Regions from separate parts of the Pseudomonas sp. JC1203 genome, predicted to be linked through region 3. Evidence: predicted binding sites of a transcription regulator. Region 3 holds the regulator's gene; each other region holds the start of a gene.
What was found. Region 3 encodes sigma-54, which starts transcription at its own class of promoters, with help from an activator protein. Its sites were predicted from a motif close to ANTGGCATNNANNTTGCTNT; they were not measured.
Positions count from the first base shown of each region.

Region 1: AC0SZ7_RS21340 (CmpA/NrtA family ABC transporter substrate-binding protein) is a predicted target of sigma-54. The motif match lies at 1,734-1,753, and genes of this name have one in related genera.
Region 2: AC0SZ7_RS18795 (circularly permuted type 2 ATP-grasp protein) is a predicted target of sigma-54. The motif match lies at 1,954-1,973, and genes of this name have one in related genera.
Region 4: flgB (flagellar basal body rod protein FlgB) is a predicted target of sigma-54. The motif match lies at 2,599-2,618, and genes of this name have one in related genera.

Region 1 is NZ_JBWCAM010000015.1:41,079-45,284, reverse strand. Features, by position in the region: gene AC0SZ7_RS21345 (ANTAR domain-containing response regulator) at 1-500, opposite strand, end outside; gene AC0SZ7_RS21340 (CmpA/NrtA family ABC transporter substrate-binding protein) at 516-1,703, opposite strand; gene AC0SZ7_RS21335 (quinone-dependent dihydroorotate dehydrogenase) at 1,863-2,888, shown strand; gene rmf (ribosome modulation factor) at 3,006-3,221, opposite strand; gene rlmKL (bifunctional 23S rRNA (guanine(2069)-N(7))-methyltransferase RlmK/23S rRNA (guanine(2445)-N(2))-methyltransferase RlmL) at 3,759-4,206, shown strand, end outside.
Region 2 is NZ_JBWCAM010000012.1:121,120-125,325, reverse strand. Features, by position in the region: gene AC0SZ7_RS18810 (hypothetical protein) at 1-733, opposite strand, end outside; gene AC0SZ7_RS18805 (hypothetical protein) at 911-1,147, shown strand; gene AC0SZ7_RS18800 (ribonuclease E inhibitor RraB) at 1,368-1,709, shown strand; gene AC0SZ7_RS18795 (circularly permuted type 2 ATP-grasp protein) at 2,006-3,415, shown strand; gene AC0SZ7_RS18790 (alpha-E domain-containing protein) at 3,429-4,206, shown strand, end outside.
Region 3 is NZ_JBWCAM010000008.1:69,919-74,124, reverse strand. Features, by position in the region: gene AC0SZ7_RS13765 (HPr family phosphocarrier protein) at 1-94, opposite strand, end outside; gene rapZ (RNase adapter RapZ) at 111-968, opposite strand; gene ptsN (PTS IIA-like nitrogen regulatory protein PtsN) at 971-1,435, opposite strand; gene hpf (ribosome hibernation-promoting factor, HPF/YfiA family) at 1,448-1,756, opposite strand; gene AC0SZ7_RS13745 (RNA polymerase factor sigma-54) at 1,868-3,364, opposite strand; gene lptB (LPS export ABC transporter ATP-binding protein) at 3,537-4,206, opposite strand, start outside.
Region 4 is NZ_JBWCAM010000014.1:194,012-198,217, forward strand. Features, by position in the region: gene flgE (flagellar hook protein FlgE) at 1-952, opposite strand, end outside; gene AC0SZ7_RS21085 (flagellar hook assembly protein FlgD) at 980-1,681, opposite strand; gene flgC (flagellar basal body rod protein FlgC) at 1,697-2,143, opposite strand; gene flgB (flagellar basal body rod protein FlgB) at 2,147-2,554, opposite strand; gene cheR (protein-glutamate O-methyltransferase CheR) at 2,777-3,604, opposite strand; gene AC0SZ7_RS21105 (chemotaxis protein CheV) at 3,657-4,206, opposite strand, start outside.

The DNA of each region.
Region 1 (4,206 bases), on a different contig from region 3:
CGGCGCATCAGGGTGTAGGCCTCTTCTTCCTTGCAGTCCTTCATCTTCATCAGCAGCCCCTTGGCCAGCTCGATGCGCTTGCGCTCGGCCAGTTGCTGGTCGCGGGCCTGCAGCTGGGCGCGCAGGGCCTGGTCGCTCTCGAAGCGGGCCATGGCCACGTCCAGGATCGGCTGCAGGCGCAGGGCCTGGATGCCTTCGACGATGTAGGCGCTGACCCCGGACTTGATCGCCTGGCGCATCACCTGCGGGTCGTGCTCGTCTGTGAACATGACAATGGGGCGTGGCTGGTCCCGGCTCACCAGCACCACCTGTTCCATCACATCGCGCCCCGGTGACTCGGTATCGATCAGAATCACGTCGGGGCGCACCGTTTCGACGCGCGCCGGCAGGTCGATGGTCAGGCCCGACTCGTCGATTACCTCGAAACCGGCCTCCACCAGCGCCGACTTCAGGCGCCCGACCTTGCGCGGAGTGTCGTTGATCAACAGGATACGCAGCATAGTGGTCGTCTCCCGTCAGTCATTGGCCAGGGCATGCAGGGCAAAACTGCGCGCGTAGCCTGCGGGGTCGCTGCCGTCCCAGACCTTGCCGTCGATCAGCTGGCTGCTGCGCAGGTCATCAAGGGCCACCGGCACACCGACACTGGCGGCTGCGCTGCGGTACAGCGCGGTCTGCTGCACCTGGCGGGCGATGCCCAGGTAGTCCGGGTCATGGCGCAGCAGGCCCCAGCGGCGGAATTGGGTCATGAACCACATGGCGTCGGACAGCCACGGCTGGTTGACGCTGCCGCCGGCGAAGAAGCGCAGGGCGTGGGGATCGTGCCATTGGTGGCCAAGGCCGTCGTCGTACTCACCCATCATGCGCGGTTCGATGGAGGCCAAGGGCGCATCCAGGTAATCCGCGCCGCTGAGCAGTTGCGCGGTGCCGCGGCGGTTCTCCGGGCTTTGCTCGATGAAGCGGCTGGCCTGCAGCACGCTGGCAACCAGGGCGCGTGCGCTGTTGGGGTGCTGGTCGACGAAAGCCTGGGTGCAGGCCAGGACTTTTTCCGGGTGGTCGGGCCAGATCGCCTGGCTGGTGCTGAGGGTGAAGCCCAGGCCCTGGTCCACGGCGCTGGCGGCCCAGGGCTCGCCCACGCAGAAACCGTCGATGCGCTCGGCCTGCAGGTGCGCCACCATCTGCGGCGGGGGCACCACCACACTGTCGACGTCGTCGAGCGGGTGGATGCCCTGGGCGGCCAGCCAGTAATTGAGCCACAGGGCGTGGGTGCCGGTAGGGAACGTCTGGGCGAAGGTCAGGCGTGCACCTTGCTGGTGCGCGTGGCGCGCCAGTGCTTCGGGGTTGGTCACGCCCACCGCTTGCAGGGTGGGCGACAGGTTGATGCTCTGGCCGTTCTGGTTCAGGCCCATCAGCACCGCCATGTCGTTGGCCGGCGTGCCGCCAATGCCCAGGTGCACGGCGTAGACCATGCCATACAGGCTGTGGGCGGCATCCAGTTCGCCACTTAGCAGTTTGTCGCGCAGCCCGGCCCAGGACGCCTGCCGCCGCAGGTTCAGGGTCAGGCCGTGGGGCTGGGCGAAGCCCTGGGTGGCAGCGACCACCAGCGGGGCACAGTCGGTGAGGGCCATGTAGCCGATGTTCAGGCTGGTTTTCTCCGGCGCATCGCTGCCGGCCACCCAGGCCAGGGGGGTGTGGGGTTCGGTCATGTGGGGGTTCCGTATGGAAGTACCCAAAGTGACGCAAGAGGTATGCCAGTGCACCGGGACGGTGCTGGGGGCGGACGCCGCCTGCGGCAGCTGCTACCAGGGCGCAAATGTGGCTATAATGCCGGCCCCCGACGATCTTCCAACGAGTCATGCCCGCCCATGTATAACCTGGCCCGCCAGCTGTTGTTCAAACTCTCTCCGGAAACCTCCCACGACCTGTCCCTGGACCTGATCGGCGCAGGTGGCCGCCTGGGGCTCAACGGCTTGCTGACCAAGGCGCCGGCGCGCCTGCCCGTGACCGTCATGGGCCTGTCGTTCGACAACCCGGTGGGCCTGGCCGCAGGCCTGGACAAGAACGGCGCGGCCATCGACGGTTTCGCGCAGCTGGGCTTCGGTTTCGTCGAGATCGGCACCGTCACCCCGCGCCCACAGCCGGGCAACCCCAAGCCGCGCATCTTCCGACTGCCTGAAGCCACCGCCATCATCAACCGCATGGGCTTCAACAACCTGGGCGTCGACAACCTGCTGAACCGCGTACGCGCCTCGCAGTACAAGGGCGTGCTGGGCATCAACATCGGCAAGAACTTCGACACCCCGGTGGAACGCGCCGTCGACGATTACCTGATCTGCCTGGACAAGGTCTACGCCCACGCCAGCTATATCACCGTCAACGTCAGCTCGCCCAACACCCCGGGCCTGCGCAGCCTGCAGTTCGGCGAGTCGCTCAAGCAGCTGCTCGACGCCCTGGCCGAACGCCGCGAGCAGTTGGCCGCCCAGCACGGCAAGCGCGTGCCGGTGGCCATCAAGATTGCCCCGGACATGAGCGACGAGGAAACCGTGCAAGTGGCCCAGGCCCTGCTGGGCGCCGGCATGGACGCGGTCATCGCCACCAACACCACCCTGGGCCGCGAAGGCGTCGAGGGCCTGGCGCACGGTGACGAGGCGGGCGGCCTTTCCGGCGCGCCGGTGCGCGAGAAGAGCACCCACATCGTCAAGGTGCTGGCGGGTGAACTGGCCGGGCGCATGCCCATCATCGCCGTGGGTGGCATCACCGAGGGCAAGCACGCGGCCGAGAAGATCGCCGCCGGTGCGAGCCTGGTGCAACTGTACTCGGGCTTCATCTACAAGGGCCCGGCGCTGATTCGCGAGGCAGTGGACGCCATCGCCGCGCTGCCACGTGGCTGAAGCCATTTGAAGCAGGCATAAAAAAGGGGCCCGCTAAGGGGCCCCTGGGCTCTCGCCCGCCGCCCGTTGGGGCGCGCATGGTTGATCAGAAAGAATGTAAGAGAAAAATCGTCCTCGTCAGCCGACCGCGTGAAGTTCGTTGAGTCTGTGGATACCCGCAGTGCCGGTCATACCGTCCCAGTTGTCGCCGCGTCCTTCACGCCAGCCGTTGATCCAGGCTTGACGAACTGACGGTAGAGTAAAAGGGCAAAGCTCACGGGATTTGCCATGGATGCCATATTGGTATCCGCGTAAAAATGCTCGTTCCAACGGATCACGCTTAAGTCTTCTCATAGGGTGTTGCCCTCGTCTGTTGACTGTTATGTCCCGTCGGCCTCGTCTGAGGCCGGGCAGAGTCGTTCTGCCGGTTTTAGAGGCTCGCTGCCGGCGTGGCGAGCAGTGGTGCCGTACCGTTGCGGTGCGGCCTGTAGGGATTTCTAAACAATGCGTTCTTCCCTGTGAACGACCGTTTTGTCATAAGGACGTAACGATTATGGTGTCTCAACCATAAGTAAACGGATGCTTCACGAGTGGGCAGCGGTGAAACCCGGCTATGATCAGCCTTGCAGCCGCAGTAATGGGACGTTGCCATCAGGCATTGATGGCTAAATGCTTTTCAGTATTAAGCGACGAAGGGTCATTTTCAGCCCCGTCGTTTTGCAGAATTTTTTTCTGCCGGGACGATCAAAGGCTGTTCGACAGCCGCTTTCTGGTCCCGGCGGTCGACACCACGGTGGTGTCACACGGGCGCTTCCAAAGAAAAGCGCCTGGTTAAACTCGGGAAGGGTGATGCGTTGCCCTTTCACTTATGGCTCAAACCCTGGATACCCCATGTCGGATCGTTACGAACTCTTCCTCACCTGCCCCAAGGGCCTCGAAGGCCTGCTTGCTGAGGAAGCCACCGCGCTTGGCCTCGAAGACACCCGCGAACATACTTCCGCCGTGCGCGGCATGGCCGACATGGAAACGGCCTACCGGCTGTGCCTGTGGTCGCGCCTGGGCAACCGCGTGCTGCTGGTGCTCAAGCGCTTTGCCATGAAGGACGCCGAAGACCTGTACCACGGCGTGCAGGACGTCGAATGGGCAGACCACCTGCTGCCTGACGGCACCCTGGCGGTGGAGTTCAGCGGCCATGGCTCGGGTATCGACAACACCCACTTCGGCGCCCTGAAGGTCAAGGACGCCATCGTCGACAAGCTGCGCACCCCGGAAGGCGAGCGCCCCAGCGTCGACAAGCTCAACCCCGACCTGCGCGTGCACCTGCGCCTGGACCGTGGCG
Region 2 (4,206 bases), on a different contig from region 3:
GGTAGTTGAAGTCGTCCAGCTGCTTTTCATGCCAGTGCACCAGTAGTTGGGCAAACAGGTGCTCGGTGATTTCATCGAAGCTCACCGGGGCCTCAGGCTCGCGGTCCAGGCGTTTTTGGTCGCGGGTGGGCACGCCGGGCCGCAGGGTATCGCGCTGGGCCAGGCGCTGGCGCAGGCCGGCCAGGTCAGCGAAGGCTTCCAGGCCGCCACCCGGGGTGAACAGCAGCAACAGGCCGACCTCTTCGGTTTGGGCCAGGTTGGCCAGCGGGACCCGCGCCGACTGCGCCAGGACGAAACTGCCAATGGCCTGCACGCGGGCGTCGCGGGTATCCAGGTGCAGGGTATACGTGCGGGTGACGCGACCGTAATAGCGGGTGCGCTCAGCCAGCTCGGGCCACTGGTAGACGCTCTTGGCCATCAGCCAATGTTCTTGGCCAAGCAGGCCATCGGCACGCAGCAGTTCGGCCTGGGCATACACATGGCCGCCCAGCGCGGTGGCGGCAAGCGCCGCGTGGGCCTGGCCGGCGTCGGTGCGCCGGTAGTCGCGGCAACGGCCGGGGTAGGCCTTGGGCAGCTTTTCCAGCGGCGTGCGCGGGTCATCGGGTTCAAGGCGTTGCCCCATGCGCTGGAATACCGAAAGCGGCGTGGGCGCCAGGGCCAGGGTATCCAGCAGGGTGTGGTAGTGGGTGAGCACGTCATCGTAGTGCTTCGTGGCAACCAGGGTGTCAGTCATGACCGTTTCCTTGGGTGGAAACGGTGCATTTCGCGGGTTCGCGTGCCTGCCAGGGTGTTATCTAAATGAATCATTGCCGCTGGCGGGCACGCGGCCGGAACGATGCCGGCCCTGGCCGGTCAAGTGAAGTAAGGCGCAAGCCTTGCGTGTCGACTCCGTTCTGCCGAGGAGATCTTGATGAAAAAGTGGCAAATCGCGTTTATCGATGAACACGGCCAGCAATTGAACCTGCAAGTGGATGCCGACGTGCGTCCCGACAAGGACGAGGCGGCCAGGCACGTACGCGCCTATTACCGCCCGGTGCTGGAAAAGGCCGACCTCAATGATTTCGACAACCGGGCCGCGGAACCTGCGGCCAAGGCGCTCAAGGAGATGAATGCCATGGAAATCGTTTCTGTGACGCCAGTCGACTGATCTGCAATCGGTGCGCCTGACCCTCTGGCACAGGCGCTGCCTTCGCGCTACTCTGCAATCGAGACCGGCCCGTTCGTCAGGCTGCGCTCTCGTCTTGTCAGCTCCATGCTTGTTTCCGGGTGGCCCGCTTGGGTCGCGCATTCCCCTTGCAGTCGTTATCTGTCAACGGAGGTCCTGGAAGTACTGAAAGTCTATCCATCAATGATGAGGAGGACGATTCATGAGCACAGCCTATCAAGAAGACATCAGCACCCACGTGCTGCGCCGCATGAAGGAAGGCGGCTTCGATTTTGCCAGCATTCATCCCATCGAGTTCTATGCCGTGTTCCCGGACGAAAAGCGTGCGCGCACGGCAGCGGGCAAGTTCCAGGGCGAATCACTCAACGCCCAGGTCAGCGAACGCGACGATGGGGCCTGGTACCTGGAGTTGAGCAAGGTGATGTACGCCACCTATGGCGGCATTGGCGAGTTCGAGCAGGACTTCGAAGCCGTGATCGAACCGCTGGGCGGGGAGATGGAAGGGTGGGGTGTGAAGCATCAGGTGCAGCGCCTGCAGGCTTAGACGACCCCCGCAATACATGACGGCTGGCCCCAAGGGCCGGCCGTTTTAGTTTCAAGGCGTGCAAAAAAACTGTGTGGAACACGCTCGCTGAAATCAACTCTGTCTATGCTGCTCATAGCGACAAACCTTGAACTACCGCTTCGCAATGAGGCGTCCGGGAACGGGTTGGGGTCAATGACGCACAGGAATGGTGCGAACGCAAATCGAGCGTTATCCAACTTGTTGTTTTTTAAGCGTTTCTGCCGATGGCACGGGCCTTGCGATGGGCTTGATGTCCGGGTGACAAGGAGTACGGCATGATCCGCACCTTTTATGATGAGATGTACGATGCCGGCGGTATTGTCCGCCCGCATTACCGGGAGTTCGCGCGCTGGCTGGCCGAAACCCCCGAAGAGCTTCTGGCGCAGCGGCGCCGGGAAGCCGATCTGCTGTTCTACCGGGCTGGCATCACCTTCACGCTCTATGGCGACGAGCAGGGCACCGAGCGGCTGATTCCCTTCGATACCATCCCGCGCAGCATCCCGGCCAGTGAATGGCGGGTGGTGGAGCGCGGGTGTATCCAGCGGGTCAAGGCACTGAACATGTTCCTGGCCGACCTGTATCACGACCAGCGCATCATCAAGGCCGGGATCATCCCCGCCGAGCAGGTGCTGGCCAACGAGCAGTATCAGCTGGCGATGCAGGGCCTCAACCTGCACCGTGACATCTACTCGCACATTTCCGGCGTCGACCTGGTGCGCGACGGCGATGGCAGTTATTACGTGCTGGAAGACAACCTGCGCACCCCCAGCGGCGTGAGCTACATGCTCGAAGACCGCAAGATGATGATGCGCCTGTTCCCCGAGCTGTTCGCCGCGCAGCGCATCGCCCCCATCGACCATTACCCGAGCATGCTGCTCGACACCCTGAAAAGCTCCAGCCACCTGGATAACCCAAGCGTGGTGGTGCTGACCCCGGGGCGGTTCAACAGCGCCTTCTTCGAGCACGCCTTCCTGGCGCGCGAGATGGGCGTGGAGCTGGTGGAAGGCGCCGACCTGTTTGTACGCGACGACCGCGTGTTCATGCGCACCACCGACGGCCCCAAGGCAGTGGACGTGATTTACCGCCGCCTGGACGATGCCTACCTCGACCCGCTGGCCTTCAACCCCGAGTCGATGCTGGGCGTACCTGGCCTGCTGGCCGCGTACCGTTCGGGCAACGTGGTGTTGGCGAACGCCATCGGCACCGGCGTGGCCGACGACAAGTCGGTGTACCCGTACGTCACCGACATGATCCGTTTCTACCTGGATGAAGAGCCGATCCTCAAGAACGTGCCGACGTGGCAGTGCCGCAACCCCAACGAGCTGTCCCACGTGCTGGCCAACCTGCCGGACCTGGTGGTCAAGGAAACCCAAGGCTCGGGCGGCTACGGCATGCTGGTAGGCCCAGCCGCCAGCGCGGCCGAGATCGAGAACTTCCGTGCGCGCCTGAAGGCGCGGCCCCATGCCTACATCGCGCAACCGACGCTGTCGTTGTCGACCTGCCCGACCTTCGTCGAAAACGGCATTGCCCCACGCCATATCGACCTGCGCCCGTTCGTGCTGGCCGGCCGCGAAACCCGAGTGGTGCCTGGCGGGCTGACCCGCGTGGCGCTGCGCGAGGGCTCGCTGGTGGTCAACTCGTCACAGGGTGGCGGAACCAAGGACACCTGGGTGGTCGAGGATTAAGGATGCCTGCCAAATGCTGAGTAGAACTGCCTCTGATCTGTATTGGATGTCGCGTTACCTGGAACGCGCGGAGAACCTGGCGCGCATGCTCGAGGTCAGCTATTCGCTGTCCCTGATGCCCCAGGATGGCCGTGGCGACGGCCTGGAAGAAATGGCCATGCCGCTGTTGATCACCGGCACCCTGGATGACTACCTCGAGCGCCACGGTCAGTTGCACGCCGAGCGCCTGCTGCACTTCTTCGCTCTGGACGCCAGCAACCCGGCCAGCCTCTACAGCTGCCTGGGCGCTGCCCGCGCCAGTGCCCACGCGGTGCGTGGGCGAATCACCGCCGACATGTGGGAAAACATCAACTCCACCTGGCTGGAAATTCGCGGCATCGCCGAGCAGGGCCTGGGGCGTTACGGCCTCAGCCGGTTCTGCGAGTGGATCAAGGAACGTTCGCACCTGTTCCGTGGCGCCACCTACGGCACCATCATGCGCAACGACGCGTTTCGTTTCATCCGCCTGGGCACGTTCATCGAGCGCGCCGACAACACCCTGCGCCTGGTGGACGCGCGCTACGAGATGCTGGGTGACGAAGCCGCGCTGGTGGATGAAAGCTCGGCGCGCAGTTACTACCAGTGGAGTGCGCTGTTGCGGGCGCTGTCGTCGTTCGAGGCCTACACCGAGATCTACCGCGACGCGCCCTCCGCCAACAACGTGGCGGAGATGTTGCTGCTGCGCGCCGACGTGCCGCGTTCACTGCGCGCCTGCACCGAGGAAATCGACCAGATCCTGGCCTCGCTGCCCG
Region 3 (4,206 bases):
AATTGCCAAAGCGACCGGCGACGCCGACGAACTTGGCAGCCGCGCGGGCGTGCAGGCCAAGCTTGTTGATGATTTCGATTTCACGAGCAGGCATCGCGGTGGGGATCCTTTCAGCTGAGGTCGCGGTGGCGAACCTGGACATTCTTGAGCGTCTGCTGCAGGGCCTGGCCAAGGCGTTCGGTCAGGTAGACCGAGCGATGGTGCCCGCCGGTGCAGCCGATGGCAATGGTGACGTAGGCGCGGTTGCTGGCAGCGAAGCGCGGCAACCACTTTTGCAGATAGGTGGCGATGTCCTGGTACATTTCCTCGACGTCCGGCTGTGCGGCCAGGTAGTCGATGACCGGCTGTTCGAGCCCCGAATGGTCGCGAAGTTCCGGCTTCCAGTAGGGGTTGGGCAGGCAGCGCACGTCGAACACCAGGTCGGCGTCCACCGGCATGCCGCGCTTGAACCCGAAGGACTCGACCAGGAATGCCGTGCCCGGCTCCGGCTTGTTCAGCAGCCGCAGCTTGAGCGAGTCGCGCAGCTGGTACAGGTTCAGGTGGGTGGTGTTGATCTTCAGGTCAGCCAGGTCAGCGATAGGGCTGAGCAGGCTGGTTTCCACCCGGATAGCTTCGGCCAGCGAGCGGCTGGCGTTGCTCAGCGGGTGGCGGCGGCGGGTTTCGGAGAAGCGCTTGAGCAGGGTTTCTTCGTCGGCGTCCAGGTACAGCACGTCGCACTGGATGTGCTTGTCACGGGCTTCCTGCAACAGCTGCGGGAAGCGCGACAGGTCGCTGGGCAGGTTGCGGGCGTCGATCGACACGGCCACCAGCGGCTGGGCCAGCTCGGTGCGGATCAACGCACGCTCGGCCAGTTCCGGCAGCAGGCCGGCGGGCAGGTTGTCGATGCAATAGAAACCGTTGTCTTCCAGCACGTCCAGCGCGGTGCTTTTACCCGAGCCGGAACGGCCGCTGACGATGATCAGGCGCATGGTCAATGACCTTTCTGTTCGTCCAGCACGACTTGGTAGAGGCTTTCGCTGTTTTTAGCCGAGCGCAGGCGTTCGCGCACATCGGCGCGGTCGAGCATGCCGGCGATCTGGCTCAGCAACGCCAGGTGTTCGTTGGTGGCTTCCTGAGGGACCAGAAGCACGAAGACCAGGTCGACCGGCGCGCCGTCGATGGCGTCGTAGTCGATCTTGTTCTCCAGGTGCAGCAGGGCACTGATCGGCGTGGTGCAGCCGGCCAGGCGGCAATGGGGGATGGCAATGCCGTTGCCGAAACCGGTCGAACCGAGTTTTTCACGGGCAAACAGGCTGTCGCGCACAACTTCCTCACCAAGGCCGGGGACGTCCCGGGCGATCAGTGCGGCGATTGTCTCGATTACTTTCTTTTTACTGCCGCCCGGCACGTTCACGAGGGAACGGCCGGGGGGCAGGATATTTTCAAGTCGGATCATGAGGGGGGAGTGTCAGCGGGCGGTCTGGCCTTGCAGCAGACTTTGCTGTTTTTCCTTATGCTTTTTGAGTTGGCGGTCGAGCTTGTCGGTCAGCAGGTCGATGGCCGCGTACATGTCGTCATGTTCCGCGTTTGCCACAACCTCGCCACCGGGTACGCGCAGGGTGGCCTCGATTTTCTGTTTCAGCTTCTCGACCTCCATGATGACCTGCACGTTGGTGATCTTGTCGAAATGGCGCTCCAATCGGTCGAGTTTCTCGCCGATGTAAGTGCGCATGGCGTCGGTCACAACCAGTTGATGTCCACTGATGTTGACTTGCATACCGCTTTCTCCTTATTGCCAGTGCATAAAGAGACAGGTTGGTTAACCTGCCACTGGAACGCTGTGGCACATCCGGCAAGCCCACTGGCAGCGCGTTGGCGCTGCCAGGATTCACATCAGCCGCTTGCGTTCGCTGGACGGCGCGATTCCTAGGGATTCGCGGTATTTTGCGACAGTGCGGCGGGCTACCTGGATGCCTTGTGCCTCCAGTAAACCAGCGATCTTGCTGTCACTCAATGGCTTTTTCTGATTTTCGGCGGCAACCAGTTTCTTGATGATCGCGCGGATCGCCGTGGACGAGCATTCACCGCCCTCGGAGGTGCTGACGTGGCTGGAGAAAAAGTATTTCAGCTCGTATATGCCACGCGGGGTGTGCATGTATTTCTGCGTGGTCACCCGCGAGATGGTCGACTCGTGCATACCCACCGCCTCGGCAATATCGTGCAGCACCAGCGGCTTCATGGCCTCGTCGCCGTAATCGAGGAAACCGCGCTGGTGCTCGACGATCTGGCTGGCGACCTTCATCAGCGTCTCGTTGCGGCTTTGCAGGCTCTTGATGAACCAGCGCGCTTCCTGCAGCTGGTTGCGCATGAAGGTGTTGTCGGCACTGGTGTCGGCGCGGCGCACGAAGCCTGCGTACTGCGGGTTGACGCGCAGGCGCGGCACGGCTTCCTGGTTCAGCTCCACCAGCCAGCGCTCGTTGTCCTTGCGCACGATCACGTCGGGCACCACGTACTCGGCTTCGCTGGATTCGATCTGCGAGCCGGGGCGCGGGTTGAGGCTTTGCACCAGCTCGATGACCTGGCGCAGCTCGTCTTCCTTGAGCTTCATGCGGCGCATCAGCTGGCTGTAGTCGCGGCTGCCCAACAGGTCGATGTAGTCGGCCACCAGGCGCTGGGCTTCGCTGAGCCACGGCGTGCGGGCGGGCAGTTGGCGCAGTTGCAGCAGCAGGCACTCGCTCAGGTCGCGGGCGCCGATGCCGGCGGGCTCGAACTGCTGGATGCGGTGCAGCACGGCTTCCACTTCGTCCAGCTCGATGTCCAGTTCCGGGTCGAAGGAATCGCAGACTTCCTGCAGCGTCTCGTCCAGGTAACCCTGGTTGTTGATGCAGTCGATCAGGGTGACCGCGATCAGGCGATCGGTGTCGGACATGGGCGCCAGGTTCAATTGCCACAGCAGGTGGCTTTGCAGGCTCTCGCCGGCCGACGTGCGGGTGGTGAAGTCCCATTCGTCATCATCGTTGCTGGGCAGGCTGCTGGCGCTGGTCTGGTAGATGTCTTCCCAGGCGGTGTCCACCGGAAGCTCATTGGGAATGCGTTCGCTCCATTCACCGTCCTCGAGGTTGTCGACGGTGGGGGCCGAGGTTTCCTGGTAGCTCGGTTCCTGGATTTCCGGCGTGACCTGTTGTTCGGCCTTGTCGGCCATGGGGTCACTGTTGTCGAAGTCGTCGCCTTCTTCCTGGCGCTCGAGCATCGGGTTGGATTCCAGGGCCTCCTGGATTTCCTGCTGGAGGTCCAGGGTGGAGAGCTGGAGGAGGCGGATGGCCTGTTGCAACTGCGGTGTCATCGTCAGTTGCTGGCCCATTCTTAGGACGAGCGATGGTTTCATGGCAGGGGCTTAACACCTTATTCGCCGGCGCAAAGCGCCATCCACTACGGGCGCCGAGGCTCTCGGCTTTTGTCGTAAGCAAATTATATGCCTGAAACCGAAGTGTTTGCCTAGAGCGACGCCGCAATTAATTCACGACACGCCCCGGGCAACAAGCCAAACACCTCGCCGATTACAGGCGGAACTCGTGACCGAGGTAGACCTCTTTCACCAGTTGGTTTGCCAGGATGGTCTCGGCGTCGCCTTCGGCGATCAGCTGGCCATCGTTGACGATGTAAGCGGTTTCACAGATATCCAGCGTCTCGCGAACGTTGTGGTCGGTGATCAACACGCCGATGCCCTTGTTCTTGAGGTGGTGGATGATCTGCTTGATGTCACCGACCGAGATCGGGTCGACACCGGCAAACGGTTCGTCCAGCAGGATGAACTTGGGCGCGGTGGCCAGGGCGCGGGCGATTTCCACCCGGCGACGCTCACCACCCGACAGGCTCATGCCCAGGTTGTCGCGGATGTGCGTGATGTGGAATTCCTGCAGCAGGCTTTCCAGTTCCTTCACGCGCGCGGCTTTATCCAGCTCTGGGCGGGTTTCCAGGATGGCCATGATGTTGTCGGAGACCGACAGCTTGCGGAAGATCGAAGCTTCCTGCGGCAGGTAGCCGATGCCCGAGCGAGCGCGCCCGTGCATGGGCTGGTGGCTCACGTCCAGGTCGTCGATCAGCACGCGGCCCTGGTCAGCCTGCACCAGGCCGACAATCATGTAGAAGCAGGTGGTCTTGCCGGCGCCGTTAGGCCCCAGGAGGCCGACGATCTGCCCACTTTCGATGGACATGCTGACGTCACGC
Region 4 (4,206 bases), on a different contig from region 3:
TGGCGTAGCCGTCCTGGTCCTTGGCGGTGGTGGCCGAGGTGGCGTTGTACTGAGTCAGGTTGGTCATGTCCAGGGTGATGTCCGCAGTAGCGGAGGCACCGTTGGAGGCATAGGTACCATCGCTCTGTTCGGCGGCAGGCACCCAGCCGGCCAGGCTGAAGGTACCGTCGTCGTTCACGGTCAGGCCACCGGTCACGGCACCGGCGGTGTAGCTGTACGAGCCGTCGGAGTTGAAGGTGATCGGGTTGGCTTCCGGCGTGGTCGACGTCGGGTCGGTAGGGTTCACACCGTCGATGGTGGTGTACATGGTCCAGCTGTTGGAGGTGTCATCCTTCACGAAGTACTGGTTCAGCTGGTGGGCGTTGCCCTGGCTGTCGTACACGTCGGTGTTGAAGGTGTAGTTGTAGCTGCTGGTGTTCGAGGCGCTGAACGGGCTGACGGTCGGGGCGGTCGCGCTGGAGTTCAGGTTGACGGTTTCCGATACCGACGTGGTCGCCTTCGGCGCCAGGTTCGAGGTGTCGATGGCCAGGTTCGACAGCACGCCGGAAGTCAGCTTGCCGGTGGAGTCGGTGGTGTAGCCCTGCAGGTTGTTGCCGCTGGAGTCGACGATGTTGCCCGACTTGTCGCTGTAGAAAGCACCGGCACGGGTGTACAGCTTCGAGCCGTTGTCGCTCAGCACGAAGAAACCGTTACCGTTGATGGCCATGTCCAGGCTGTTGCCGGTGGACTCGATGTTGCCCTGGGTGAACTGCTGCGACACGGCCGCAGTGGTCACGCCGCTACCGACGGTGGTCTTGCCCGAGGTGCCGCGGATGGACGCTGCGTATTGGTCGGCGAATTCTGCGCGCGACGATTTGAAACCAGTGGTGGCGACGTTGGCAATGTTGTTGCCGGTGACGTCCAGGGCTTTGTTGGCAGCTGCCAGGCCACTGAGGCCGACGTTGAAAGACATAAGTTCACTCCTGCGCCGTAGCCGGCATTAAATTCCGATGGTTTGGACAGAAGACAGGCCAACACTGGTGCCCGTCGCAAGGTTCAGCGTCATTTCACCGCCGCTGGTGGTGGCCATGGTCACGCTGTTCACGGTGTTCGGCAGGTTGGTGGTCATCACGGTCGAGGTGTCGTCCACGGTGGCGACTGCCTTGAAGGTGTAGGTGCCCGAATCAACGGTATTGCCGTCGCCGTCCTTGCCATCCCAGGTGAAGCTGTAGGTGCCGGCCGACTGGGTGCCCATGTCCAGGGTACGAACCAGGGTGCCGTCACTGCTGTAGACGCCAATGGTGTTGCTGGTGCTGGAGTCGGTCAGGTTCACCGAGCCGGTCAGGCCCTTGCTGGTGTCGACGTCGGCGGTGGTGCCGGTGACGGTCACCGAGTGGCCGACCAGCGAAGAAGCCTGCAGGGCCTGGGACGACTGGTACGAGGTGAGGATGGTGCTCACCGAGTCGTTGAGGCTCTGCATGCTTTCCAGGCTGCTGAACTGGGCCAGCTGCGAAACGAATTCGCTGTTGTCCTGTGGGTCCAGGGGGTTCTGGTTCTGCATCTGGGTAACCAGCAGTTGCAGGAACGCGTCCTTGCCCAGCGCACTGCCCGCGGTACCGGTGGAGCTGTCGGTGGTACTGGTGGTTTTCTGCAGTGACGTCAGGACGGACGAAGCCGAGGTGCTGTCAGTTGTTGTGGTCATGTTCTTGCGCCCCTATCACTGACCCAGGGTCAGGACTTTCTGCATCATGGTTTTCGCGGTATTCATGATGTCCGCGTTGGTCTGGAACGAACGGCTGGCAGAGATCATGTCAGCCATCTCCTCCACCACGTTGACGTTCGGGTAGTACACGTAACCGTCTTTGTTGGCGGCCGGGTTCTTGGGCTCGTAACGGGCTTCCAGGTTGCTCTGGTCCTCGATCACGCCCGACACTTGCACGCCGCTGCCGGCGGCGTCCTGGTCCTGGAACAGCGAACCGCTGTCACCGGTGGACTGGGTCTGGTCGAACACGGTGGCGAACACCGGGTGGCGCGCGCGGTAGGTCTGGTCGATGCTCGACGAGACGGTCTCGGCGTTGGCGATGTTACTGGCGACGGTGTTCAGGCGAGTGGTCTGGGCACTCATGCCGGTACCGGCAATGTTGAAAACGCTGGCTAGAGACATGAATCACTCCCCACGGATGGCTGACACCAGCCCTTTGAATTTGGCGTTGAGCAGGGTGAAGCTGGCCTGGAAGTTCACCGAGTTCTCTGCGTAGTTGGCTTGTTCAACCTGCGCGTCCACGGTGTTCTGGTCCAGCGACGGCGAGCTGGGGGTGCGGTACAGCAATTGCTGGTCACCCATGCTCAGGCCTTCGGCCTCGATATGCTTGTTGTTGGTCCGCTCCAGCTCGAACGTGCCGTTCTGGCGCTTGTCGCCTTCGGCCTGCAGCACGGCGGCAAAGTCCAGGTCACGCGCCTTGTAGTTGGGCGTGTCGGCGTTGGCCAGGTTGTTGGCCAGCACTTCGGCACGCTGGGCGCGGAAAGCCAGTGCCTGTTCGTGAATACCCAGCGCTTTGTCGAAACTGATGCTCATGGTGGAAACCTTTAAACGGCGGACCGGATGTTGGTGACAGAGAGATAGCAAGGCCCGTGCCAAATTGCGCGAGGCCCGGTTTTGCTGGGGTTTGGGGAAAGTGGCAAGCGGCAATGCCAGAAAAGCGGCAAGCGGGTTCCGCTGGGTGCCAACAAAGCGGCAACGGTGGATTGCCGCTTTTGGCAGGGCCAAAAACAACGAAGGCCCCGAAGGGCCTTTGCTTTATTTCGCCTGGTAGATGATGCCCGGGCTGCACTGGACCATCTGGTAATGGTCCGGCAAACCGTTCAACGCCTCGGAGGCGCCAAGGAACAGGTAGCCACCCGGCTTGAGGGTGCCGTGGATGCGCATCAGGATGTCTTTCTTCACCTGGGCGGAGAAGTAGATCAGCACGTTGCGGCAGAACACCACGTCGAACTTGCCCAGCGCCGCGTAGCTGTCCAGCAGGTTGAACGAGCGGAACTCCACACGGCTGCGAATAGGTGCCTTCACGGCCCAGCGGCCCGGCGCCTTGGTGTCGAAGTAGCGCTGCAGGCGGTCTGCCGACAGGCCACGGCCGATGGCCAGGCTGTCGTACTCGCCGCTCTTGCAGTTGGTCAACATGGAACCGGACAGGTCGGTGGCGACGATTTGCGCGCCCGACTTCAGCTGGCCCAGGTTGGTCCGCTCGAACTCGTCGATGGTCATCGACAGCGAATAGGGCTCCTGCCCCGATGAACAGGCGGCCGACCAGATACGCAGGCGCTGGCCCGGCGAATTCTTGACGAACTCGGGGATGACCTTGTTCTTCATCACTTCAAAGGGGTAGGTATCGCGAAACCACAGGGTCTCGTTGGTGGTCATGGCGTCCACCACCTGCTCGCGCAAGCCACTGCGCGGCTGGGTCTGGATGCGCTGCACCAGCTCGCCCAGGGACTTGATGCCCTGCTGTTCCATCAGCTTGTTGAGACGGCTGGAAACAAGATATTGCTTATTCTCGCCCAACAGAATGCCACAGGCTTTTTCCAGGAAGACCCGGAACTGTTCGAAATCCAAATTACCCGTAGACAATGGTGCCGCCTCTCAAATCGTCGTTCGTGCCAGGGGCAGTATGCCCCGGGCGTTAGCCTGCTGCCTTGATCCGATCTACCACGCGCTGGGCCAGGTCGTCCGGCCGGAACTTGGCCAGGAAGTCGTCGGCCCCCACCTTCTTCACCATCGCCTGGTTGAATACGCCCGACAAGGACGTGTGCAGGGTGATGTGCAGGTTTTTCATGCGTGGGTCGCTGCGAATCTCCGCAGTCAAGGTATAGCCGTCCATCTCGGGCATTTCGATGTCGGAGATCATCATGAGGAATTCTTCCTCGGGACGCTTGCCTTCATCCACCAGCTTGCGCAGGTAATCCAGCGCCTGCCGCCCGTCGTTCAATGCCACCACTTCCACGCCCACGGTCTGCAGGCAACGGGTCACCTGCTTGCGCGCCACCGAGGAGTCGTCCACGGTCAGCACCCGCAGGGAAACCGCCTTGTGCTGGGTTTCCTCGTCCACCACGCCGTGGGAAATCGACTCGGAGGTGGGAGCCACTTCCGCGAGGATTTTTTCCACGTCGATGATTTCGACGAGCTTGTTGTCCACCCGAGTCACGGCCGTGAGGTAATGATCGCGGCCAGTG